DNA from 2 places in the Burkholderia sp. Bp9016 genome. Region 1 is predicted to be linked to the other one. Evidence: predicted binding sites of a transcription regulator. Region 1 holds the regulator's gene; the other holds the start of a gene.

Region 1 (3,972 bases):
CTGATGAGTTCGAGGCCGAGTTCGCTCTTGCCGAGACCGGAGTCGCCGGTGAGCAGAACGCCCATCCCGAGGATGTCGAGGAACACGCCATGCAGCGTCGCGCGCGGCGCGAGGATGCGCGACATGTAGAGCCGCAGGCTATCGATCACCGCGGCGGCCGACATCGGCGTCGTGAACAGCGGGGTGGACGAGCGCGTGCAACGCAGCACGAGTTCGGGCGGCGCCGCCGCGCCGCCGGCGACGACGAGGAACGGCGGCTCGAGTGCGATCAGCTCGGCCATGTGGCGCGAACGGTCTTCGTCGGTCTGCCGCTGGTAGTAGTCGATTTCGGCTTCGCCGAGCACCTGGATCCGGTTCGGGTGGATCAGGTTCAGGTGGCCGACGAGGTCGGCGCTCGACGTCGCGTTGCCGACGGTGTCGGCCGAAAAACCGCGCTCCCAGCCTTCATGCCCCGTCAGCCAGCTCAGCTTCAGCGTGGCTGCGTTGTCGTCGAAGATGCTCTGGGCGTTGATGCTGGACGTATCCATGACTCTCGTCACTCCAATGAGTCGGTGCACGCGCGCGGCGACGGGCGTCGCCATGCGGGACCGGCGCCGGGCAGCCGTGGACGGCGGCGCATGCCGCCTCGCTCGGGAAAATATTCCGCCCGGATCAACTCAAGGTTGCCACTGAGTGAGCAGGCGATGCAACTCGGCGATATCCGTTTCGTTGTGCAGACGCTCGCGCGCGTCGCGATCGGACAGCAGTTGCGCGATTTCCGACAGGATCTCGAGGTGTTGCTGGGTGGCTTGCTCGGGGACGAGCAGGAAAATCAGGAGACCGACCGGCTGGCCGTCGGGCGCTTCGAACGGGATCGCATCGGCGAGCCGAACGAACGCGGCGAGCGGGTGCTTGAGCCCCTTGATACGCCCGTGCGGAATCGCGACGCCTTCGCCGAGCCCGGTCGAGCCGAGGCGCTCGCGCGCGAACAGGTTGTCCGTGACGGTGCTGCGGGCGATGCCGTTCTGATTTTCGAAGATCAGCCCGGCTTGTTCGAAGACGCGTTTCTTGCTGGTGACGGAGAGGTCGATGACGACGTTCTCTATGGGCAGGATTTTGGCTAGGCGATTCATGTTGGCAGGCGATTGGGCGGCCTGGGGTCTCCTTGCTGCGGCAGACTGATTTTCCATGTTCGGCGATATCAAGGCGTTCGGTATCGGCAACCTGCAAGGCAGCTACCGCATCAACGCCCCCCGGCGATAACCGGAACATTATAGAGCACAGCCGCGCGCGTGGCGCAGCATGGACGGACCGGTCGCACCACTGCGTCGAAGCCACAAAAAAAACGCCCGGCGAACCGGGCGGCATGTGTGCTGCAATGACCGTTATTGCGGCGGCAGTTCGATCTGGTCGATCGACGGCTGCAGCTTGATGGGGTCGTGCGCGTGCGTTTGCAGACGCTCCATGTGCTTGACGACCTGGCGATCCAGTTTGTCGATCAGCAGATCGATCGCAGCGTACAGGTTACCGTTCGCGCTTTCGACGAAGATGTCCTTGCCCTTCAGGTGCAGGTTGATTTCCGCGCGCTGCTGCTTGTCCTTTTCCTTGTGGTTGTCGACCGAGAGGATCACAGTGCCATCTATCACCTGATCGCTATGGCGTAGCACCCGGTCCAGCTTGGTGATCACGTATTCGCGAATTGCAGGCGTGACTTCGAGATGATGTCCACTGATCTTCAGGTTCATAGTGCTTCTCCAAGCGAGAGACCACCCGGCCGCATCGAGGCGGCGCTCCGGTCGACTTGCCCCTGCCGCACGCGGCGGCAAATTCGCGGACAGGTCGCCCGGCCTGTTCCCCGTGTGCGCGGTGGCCGGAACACGCCTGCCGCCGGGCAGGCAGCAGGCTTAAAGAGACTTGCGCAGATTCACTGCCGGGATTTTGAGGGCTTCGCGATACTTGGCGACCGTGCGGCGCGCAACCACGAAACCCTGTTCTGCCAGCAGCTCGGCAATGCGGCTGTCCGAAAGTGGCGATTTTGGGTCTTCAGCTCCTATCAGTTGCTTGATCAGGGCTCGGATGGCGGTCGACGAAGCGGCGCCTCCGGTGTCGGTCGAAACGTGTGATCCGAAGAAGTACTTAAATTCAAGCGTCCCGAACGGGGTCAGCATGTACTTGCCTGTTGTCACACGGCTGACAGTCGACTCGTGTAGGCCCAGCGTATCAGCTATTTCCCGCAAAACCAAGGGGCGCATGGCAATTTCACCGTGCGCAAAGAAATTCTTCTGACGCTCGACAATAGCCTGCGCGACGCGCAGGATCGTGTCGAAGCGCTGCTGGATGTTCTTGATCAGCCAGCGTGCTTCCTGGAGCTGCTGTTTCAACGATCCGGCCGACGGATCGCCGCGGCTGTTGCGCAGGATGTTCGCGTACAGGTTGTTGATCCGCAGGCGCGGCATCACTTCCGGATTGAGTTCCGCGAGCCAGTTCTGGCCGGACTTCTTCACGATGATGTCGGGTACGACGTAGTCCGCTTCGGCCTTGCCGTATGCGGCGCCCGGGAACGGCTCCAGCGAACGGATCAGCGCGTGCGCGTCGCGCAGCGCGTCGTCGCTCGCCTTCAGGTGCTTGCGCAGCCGCGTGAAATCGCGCGCGGCGAGCAGCTCGAGATGCTGCGACACGATTTCGAGCGCGAGCGTGCGGGTGGGGGACGGATCGAGGCGCAGCAACTGCAGCTTCAGGCATTCGGATGCCGAGCGCGCACCGACCCCGGCGGGGTCGAAGCTGTGCAGCAGCGCGAGCGCCGCGTTCAGTTCGTCGCAGTCGATTTCAAGTTCGGCCGGCAGATCGGCGAGCACTTCGTCGAGCGACGCGGTCAGGTAGCCGTCGTCGTCGAGCGATTCGATCAGGAACATCACGAGCGCGCGATCGCGCGGGCCGGCCTGCGTGACGCGCAGTTGCGCGGAGAGATGGTCGCGCAGCGACGTCGCGGCTTCCTGCACCTGCAGCGGCGGCAGGTCGTCGTCGTCCGATGCGCCGCTCGAGCGGCCGAACTCGTCGAGATTCCACTGCGGGCCGTCGTTGCCGTCGCCGGATGCGTAGCCGTCGTATTCGTCGGCGCCGGCCGGTTCGTCGCGCTCGGCGCGCTCGCCCGACTGGCCGCTGCCGTTCGCGGCGGCCGGTTCGGCGCTCTGCGCGGGCGGCGTCTGCGCGATCAGCGATCCATCCGCCGCGACACGCAGCGGACTCGCGATCCATTCATCGTCATTTTCGAGCAGCGGATTCTGCGCGACGGCCATCGCGACTTCCTGCTGCAGTTCGAGCGTCGACAACTGCAGAAGCCGGATCGACTGCTGTAGCTGCGGCGTCAGCGCCAAATGTTGCGACAGGCGGAGTTGAAGGCTGGCTTTCATGGCAGAGAGGGAGTCATACCGGCAGTGTGCCACGACCCAGGCGCCTTGAGCCATCCGCGATTACGCGCGGCGCGCCGCCCGGCCGCGGGTAGGGCTGCAACATGGCTGGAAAGCCGCGCGCGGCCCCGCACGGCGGTGCCGGGCGGGGTGCAGCCGGCCACGAGGGGAAGTTACATGCGGAAGTGTTCGCCGAGGTACACGCGGCGCACGCTTTCGTTCTCGATGATGTCGCTCGGCGCGCCGGCGGCGAGCACTGAACCGTCGCTGATGATGTATGCGTGGTCGCAAATGCCGAGCGTTTCGCGGACGTTGTGATCGGTAATCAACACGCCGATATTGCGCTGCTTCAGGAACTTGACGATCTTCTGGATCTCGAGTACTGCGATCGGATCGACGCCGGCGAACGGTTCGTCGAGCAGGATGAAGTTCGGGTTGGTCGCGAGCGCACGCGCGATTTCGACGCGACGGCGTTCGCCGCCCGACAGCGACAGCGCAGGATTGTCGCGCAGGTGGGCGATCTGCAGCTCGTCGAGCAGTGCCTCGGTGCGCGACGCGATCGCATCCTTCGAGAGCCGCTTGCCAT
Region 2 (3,972 bases), on a different contig from region 1:
CGTCCTGTTTCGGACCGTACGCGCTCGCGACGACGTCGTGCCCCGGCAACGCAGCCGCAATGCTGGCCGCATCGAACAGATCGGCCACCTTTGCAGTGATGCCGTCGCCGGCCGTGCCCGGATGGCGCGACAGCGCGGTCACGCGATGGCCGCGACGCGCGGCTTCCACGGCGATGCGCGAGCCGATCATGCCGGTGGCGCCAAACAGCGCGATGTTCAAGGTACGTTGCGTCATATCGATTCTCCAGAAATAAAAAGTAACTACAGTAATTACATATAAGACCGAAAAAAAACGGAGCAAACGCCCCGTTGCGCCGACCGCCGCGCATGCGCGCCGCCGGCTTCCTGCCCTGCATCTTCCATTGCCCGCGCCTACCCGCCCGCGCTTCCGGCAGCCCGGCCGCGCTGCTCCGATTCGAGCACGTCTGCCGTGACGTCGGCCAGCGTGCGCGTGGCGAGCGATGCTTCCATCGCACGCTGCGCGTCGCCGATATAGTCGATCAGCGCGCCCTGGATGTGCCGTCCGACGAGGCACGCCGGATTCGGCGCCTCGCGGTGCAGCGCAAAGAGCTGCGCATCGTCGACCGCGCGATACACGTCGAGCAGCGTGATGTCGCCGGGCTCGCGCGCCAGCAGCGCACCGCCTCCGGCGCCAAGCTGCGACGTGGTGAGCCCCGCGGCCGCCAGCATCGACAACAGCCGGCGGATCAGCGCCGGATTCGTGTTCACGCTGCCAGCAATGATCTCGGACGACAGTGGCGCACCTTCCTGCATCGACAGCAAGGCAAGCACGTGAACGGCAAACGCGAACCGGCTGCTGGTATTCATTCCTCACTCACTCGGCTGACGCCGGCCCGGACAGCGGCCGGCGTCAATATGTAACCACTATAATTACATTTCACGGATTATGCAAGCACGCGTTCAGTTGCTGGCCGGCTTCGCGTCTGTCGCATTCTGCTGGCTCCATTGCTGGAGCTTCTTGCCGGCCTCCGCCATCTTCGCGCCTGCTTCGGATGCCGCATGCGCGACGACAGACGAAGCCGCCGCATCGAACTGCGCCTGCGCGGCGGAGGCGAGACCGCTCGCGGACAGCGGCGGCACGGCCGACGCCGCCGACGCGATACCGGCCTTCGCGGCATCGATCTGCTGGTTGACGGTGCTCGCCACCTGATCGAGCGCCTTGGCCGCATTGTTCGCGGCATCGGCGGCCGCGCTCGCGGCCGTATCGGGTTGCGTGGCCGGCGTGCCGGACTTCTCGCAGCCAGCGAGCAACAACGCGGCGCCGATGGTCGCGACCGCCAGTACAGAGCCGGGCGCGCGACGCGCCCGCCAAGTCTTCATCTTCATCAGCAATCTCCGGCCGAGCATCGCACGGCCTGAATGGTTGGACCGACGTCGATGATACCGCCTGCAGAACGGGGCCAATGACGACTCACGATTAAAAATGCCTTTCAATTTCGGATTCGTCTGATTCAATCGCAGGCGCAACGACACTAAAGTGGGCACGCTTCGATCCGCTTCGTCCGTCTCTCGCTCCTTCATGGCTTTCCTCATCGACTGGTTCATCGCACTGGCTGCCGTGCTCGCCACTACCCTGTTCCTGTGCCTGCGCCCCCCGTCCGCACAGCGCCTGCGCGACGCCGGGCACGCGCGCCGCATCGCGTCCGCGCGCCTGCTCGCACAGGCCGTGATCGGCTTCTGGACGGCCGCGCTGATCGTCGCGCAAGGCATCCTCGGCCCCGACGGCAGCGGCCAGTCGCCCGGGGGCATCGCGGCACTCGCATTCGCCGCGCTCGGGCTGGCGGCCGTGGCGACTTACTGGTCGGCGTGCGCGTTGCGGCTGCGCCGCCCGCGCATGCTGTTCGCGCGACGCTGACGCGCCAGCACGGTGCATCGCGGCGCACCACGCCGCACCGCGCCGCGCGTCGCACGCACCAGTTACGCACGACGCGCACCACACACGTGCATTCGATGCGGCCCGTTGCCCCCGCCTCGCCTGCCCCGCGATCGTGCACGCCTCACCCGAATGCCACACCGCCGGGCCTTCAGCACCAATTGCACGCAGCCGTTCACCAAGTTGGCTCGATACTTGCATTCGTTGCCCGTTTTTTGCGCAAGGAAGCCACGGCATGGATGGTCTGAAATCCGGCGTCGACACACTGTTCCTGTTGATCGGCGCCGTTATGGTGCTCGCGATGCACGCGGGCTTCGCATTTCTCGAGCTCGGCACGGTCCGCAAGAAGAATCAGGTCAACGCACTCGTGAAAATCCTGGTCGACTTCTCAGTGTCGACGCTCGCGTACTTCTTCATCGGCTATACGATCGCGTACGGCGTCGAGTTCTTCGACGACATCGGCACGCTGTCGCAGCACAGCGGCTACGCACTCGTGCGTTTCTTCTTCCTGCTGACGTTCGCGGCGGCCATTCCCGCGATCGTGTCCGGCGGCATCGCCGAGCGCGCGAAATTCAATCCGCAGCTCGTCGCGACGCTGATCATCGTCGGCTTCATCTATCCGTTCTTCGAAGGGATCGCATGGAACGGCCGCTTCGGCGTGCAGGACTGGCTCACGCATGCGTTCGGTGCGCCGTTCCACGATTTCGCGGGCTCGGTCGTCGTGCACGCGTTCGGCGGCTGGGTCGCGCTGCCGGCCGTGCTGCTGCTCGGCGCGCGCCACGGCCGCTATGCGAAGGACGGCCGGATCGCCGCGCACCCGCCGTCGAACATCCCGTTCCTCGCGCTCGGCGCGTGGGTGCTCGCGGTGGGCTGGTTCGGCTTCAACGTGATGAGCGCGCAGACGCTCGACAAGATCAGCGGCCTCGTCGCGGTGAACTCGCTGATGGCGATGGTCGGCGGCACGCTCGCCGCGTGGATGGCCGGCCGCAACGACCCGGGCTTCACGTACAACGGCCCGCTCGCGGGCCTCGTCGCGGTATGCGCGGGCTCCGACGTGATGCACCCGATCGGTGCGCTCGTTACGGGCGCCGTGGCCGGCGCGCTGTTCGTCGCGATGTTCACGTGCGTGCAGAACAAGTGGCGCATCGACGACGTGCTCGGCGTGTGGCCGCTGCACGGCATGTGCGGCGCGCTCGGCGGGCTCGCGGCCGGCGTGTTCGGACAGCCCGCACTGGGCGGCCTCGGCGGCGTGTCGTTCGTGTCGCAGCTCATCGGCACGCTCGGCGGCATTGCGATCGCGACTGCGGGCGGCACGCTCGTCTACGGCGCGCTGAAGGCGACCGTCGGGCTGCGTCTGGACCGTGAAGCCGAATTCGACGGCGCCGACCTGTCGATCCACCGCATCTCGGCCACACCCGAGCGCGACTGAGCGCGACCGAGCGCATTCGAGCGCGAGACGGACATCCGGCAGCCTGCCTGACGGATGTCCGTCGCAACATTACGTTTTCAATTCAAAAAACTTTCATCCAGCACCCCTACACTTCCGTCCAGTTTTCAACTCGCCTTCGCAAAGCCTGCAAGTTGCCTGCCTCGCGAAGACGACTCTTCCAACAATCGAAACTGGACTCCACATGCCCGCGTTGCCCAATGCTTCCCGTCGTCAGGCCCTGAAGATCCTCGCCGGCGCGCCCATGCTGCCTCTTTCCGGCCTCGCGCTGCCAGCCCTGCTGACGGGCTGCGGCGGCGACGACAACCCCGCTTCAGTCACGACGCCGGCTGCTGCCGCCTACACATCGGCGGCATTCTCGGCGATGGCCGCCCCGACGCTCGACAATGCGGCCGCGATGGCCACCACGACGGTCGGATCGACGCTGTCGGTGTCGTTCTCCGACGGCTCGTCGCGCAACTTCAAGCTCGCGTACCGGCCGTTCTTCGTGACGGGCGACATGGTGCCGGACGGCAAGGGCGGCACGACGCTCGCAGGCGGCTACTACGACATCAACAACCAGCCGATCATCGATCGCTCGGTCGCCGGCAAGGAGCGCCAGTTCTATTCGGACTGCCCGGACGGCAGCTCG

Evidence for each region. The regulator sigma-54, encoded in region 1, starts transcription at its own class of promoters, with help from an activator protein. The targets are predictions, from matches to a motif close to TGGCANGNAANCTGCTTT.
Region 2: DIE13_RS24350 (ammonium transporter) is a predicted target of sigma-54. The motif match lies at 2,079-2,096, and genes of this name have one in related genera.

What each region holds. Positions count from the first base shown of each region.
Region 1 is NZ_QTPY01000010.1:205,569-209,540, forward strand. It holds gene hprK (HPr(Ser) kinase/phosphatase) at 1-527, opposite strand, end outside; gene DIE13_RS14865 (PTS sugar transporter subunit IIA) at 657-1,169, opposite strand; gene hpf (ribosome hibernation-promoting factor, HPF/YfiA family) at 1,365-1,724, opposite strand; gene DIE13_RS14875 (RNA polymerase factor sigma-54) at 1,884-3,389, opposite strand; gene lptB (LPS export ABC transporter ATP-binding protein) at 3,560-3,972, opposite strand, start outside.
Region 2 is NZ_QTPY01000021.1:113,952-117,923, forward strand. It holds gene DIE13_RS24330 (NAD(P)-dependent oxidoreductase) at 1-235, opposite strand, end outside; gene DIE13_RS24335 (Rrf2 family transcriptional regulator) at 373-828, opposite strand; gene DIE13_RS24340 (hypothetical protein) at 922-1,347, opposite strand; gene DIE13_RS24345 (hypothetical protein) at 1,541-1,876, shown strand; gene DIE13_RS24350 (ammonium transporter) at 2,130-3,323, shown strand; gene DIE13_RS24355 (PhoX family phosphatase) at 3,526-3,972, shown strand, end outside.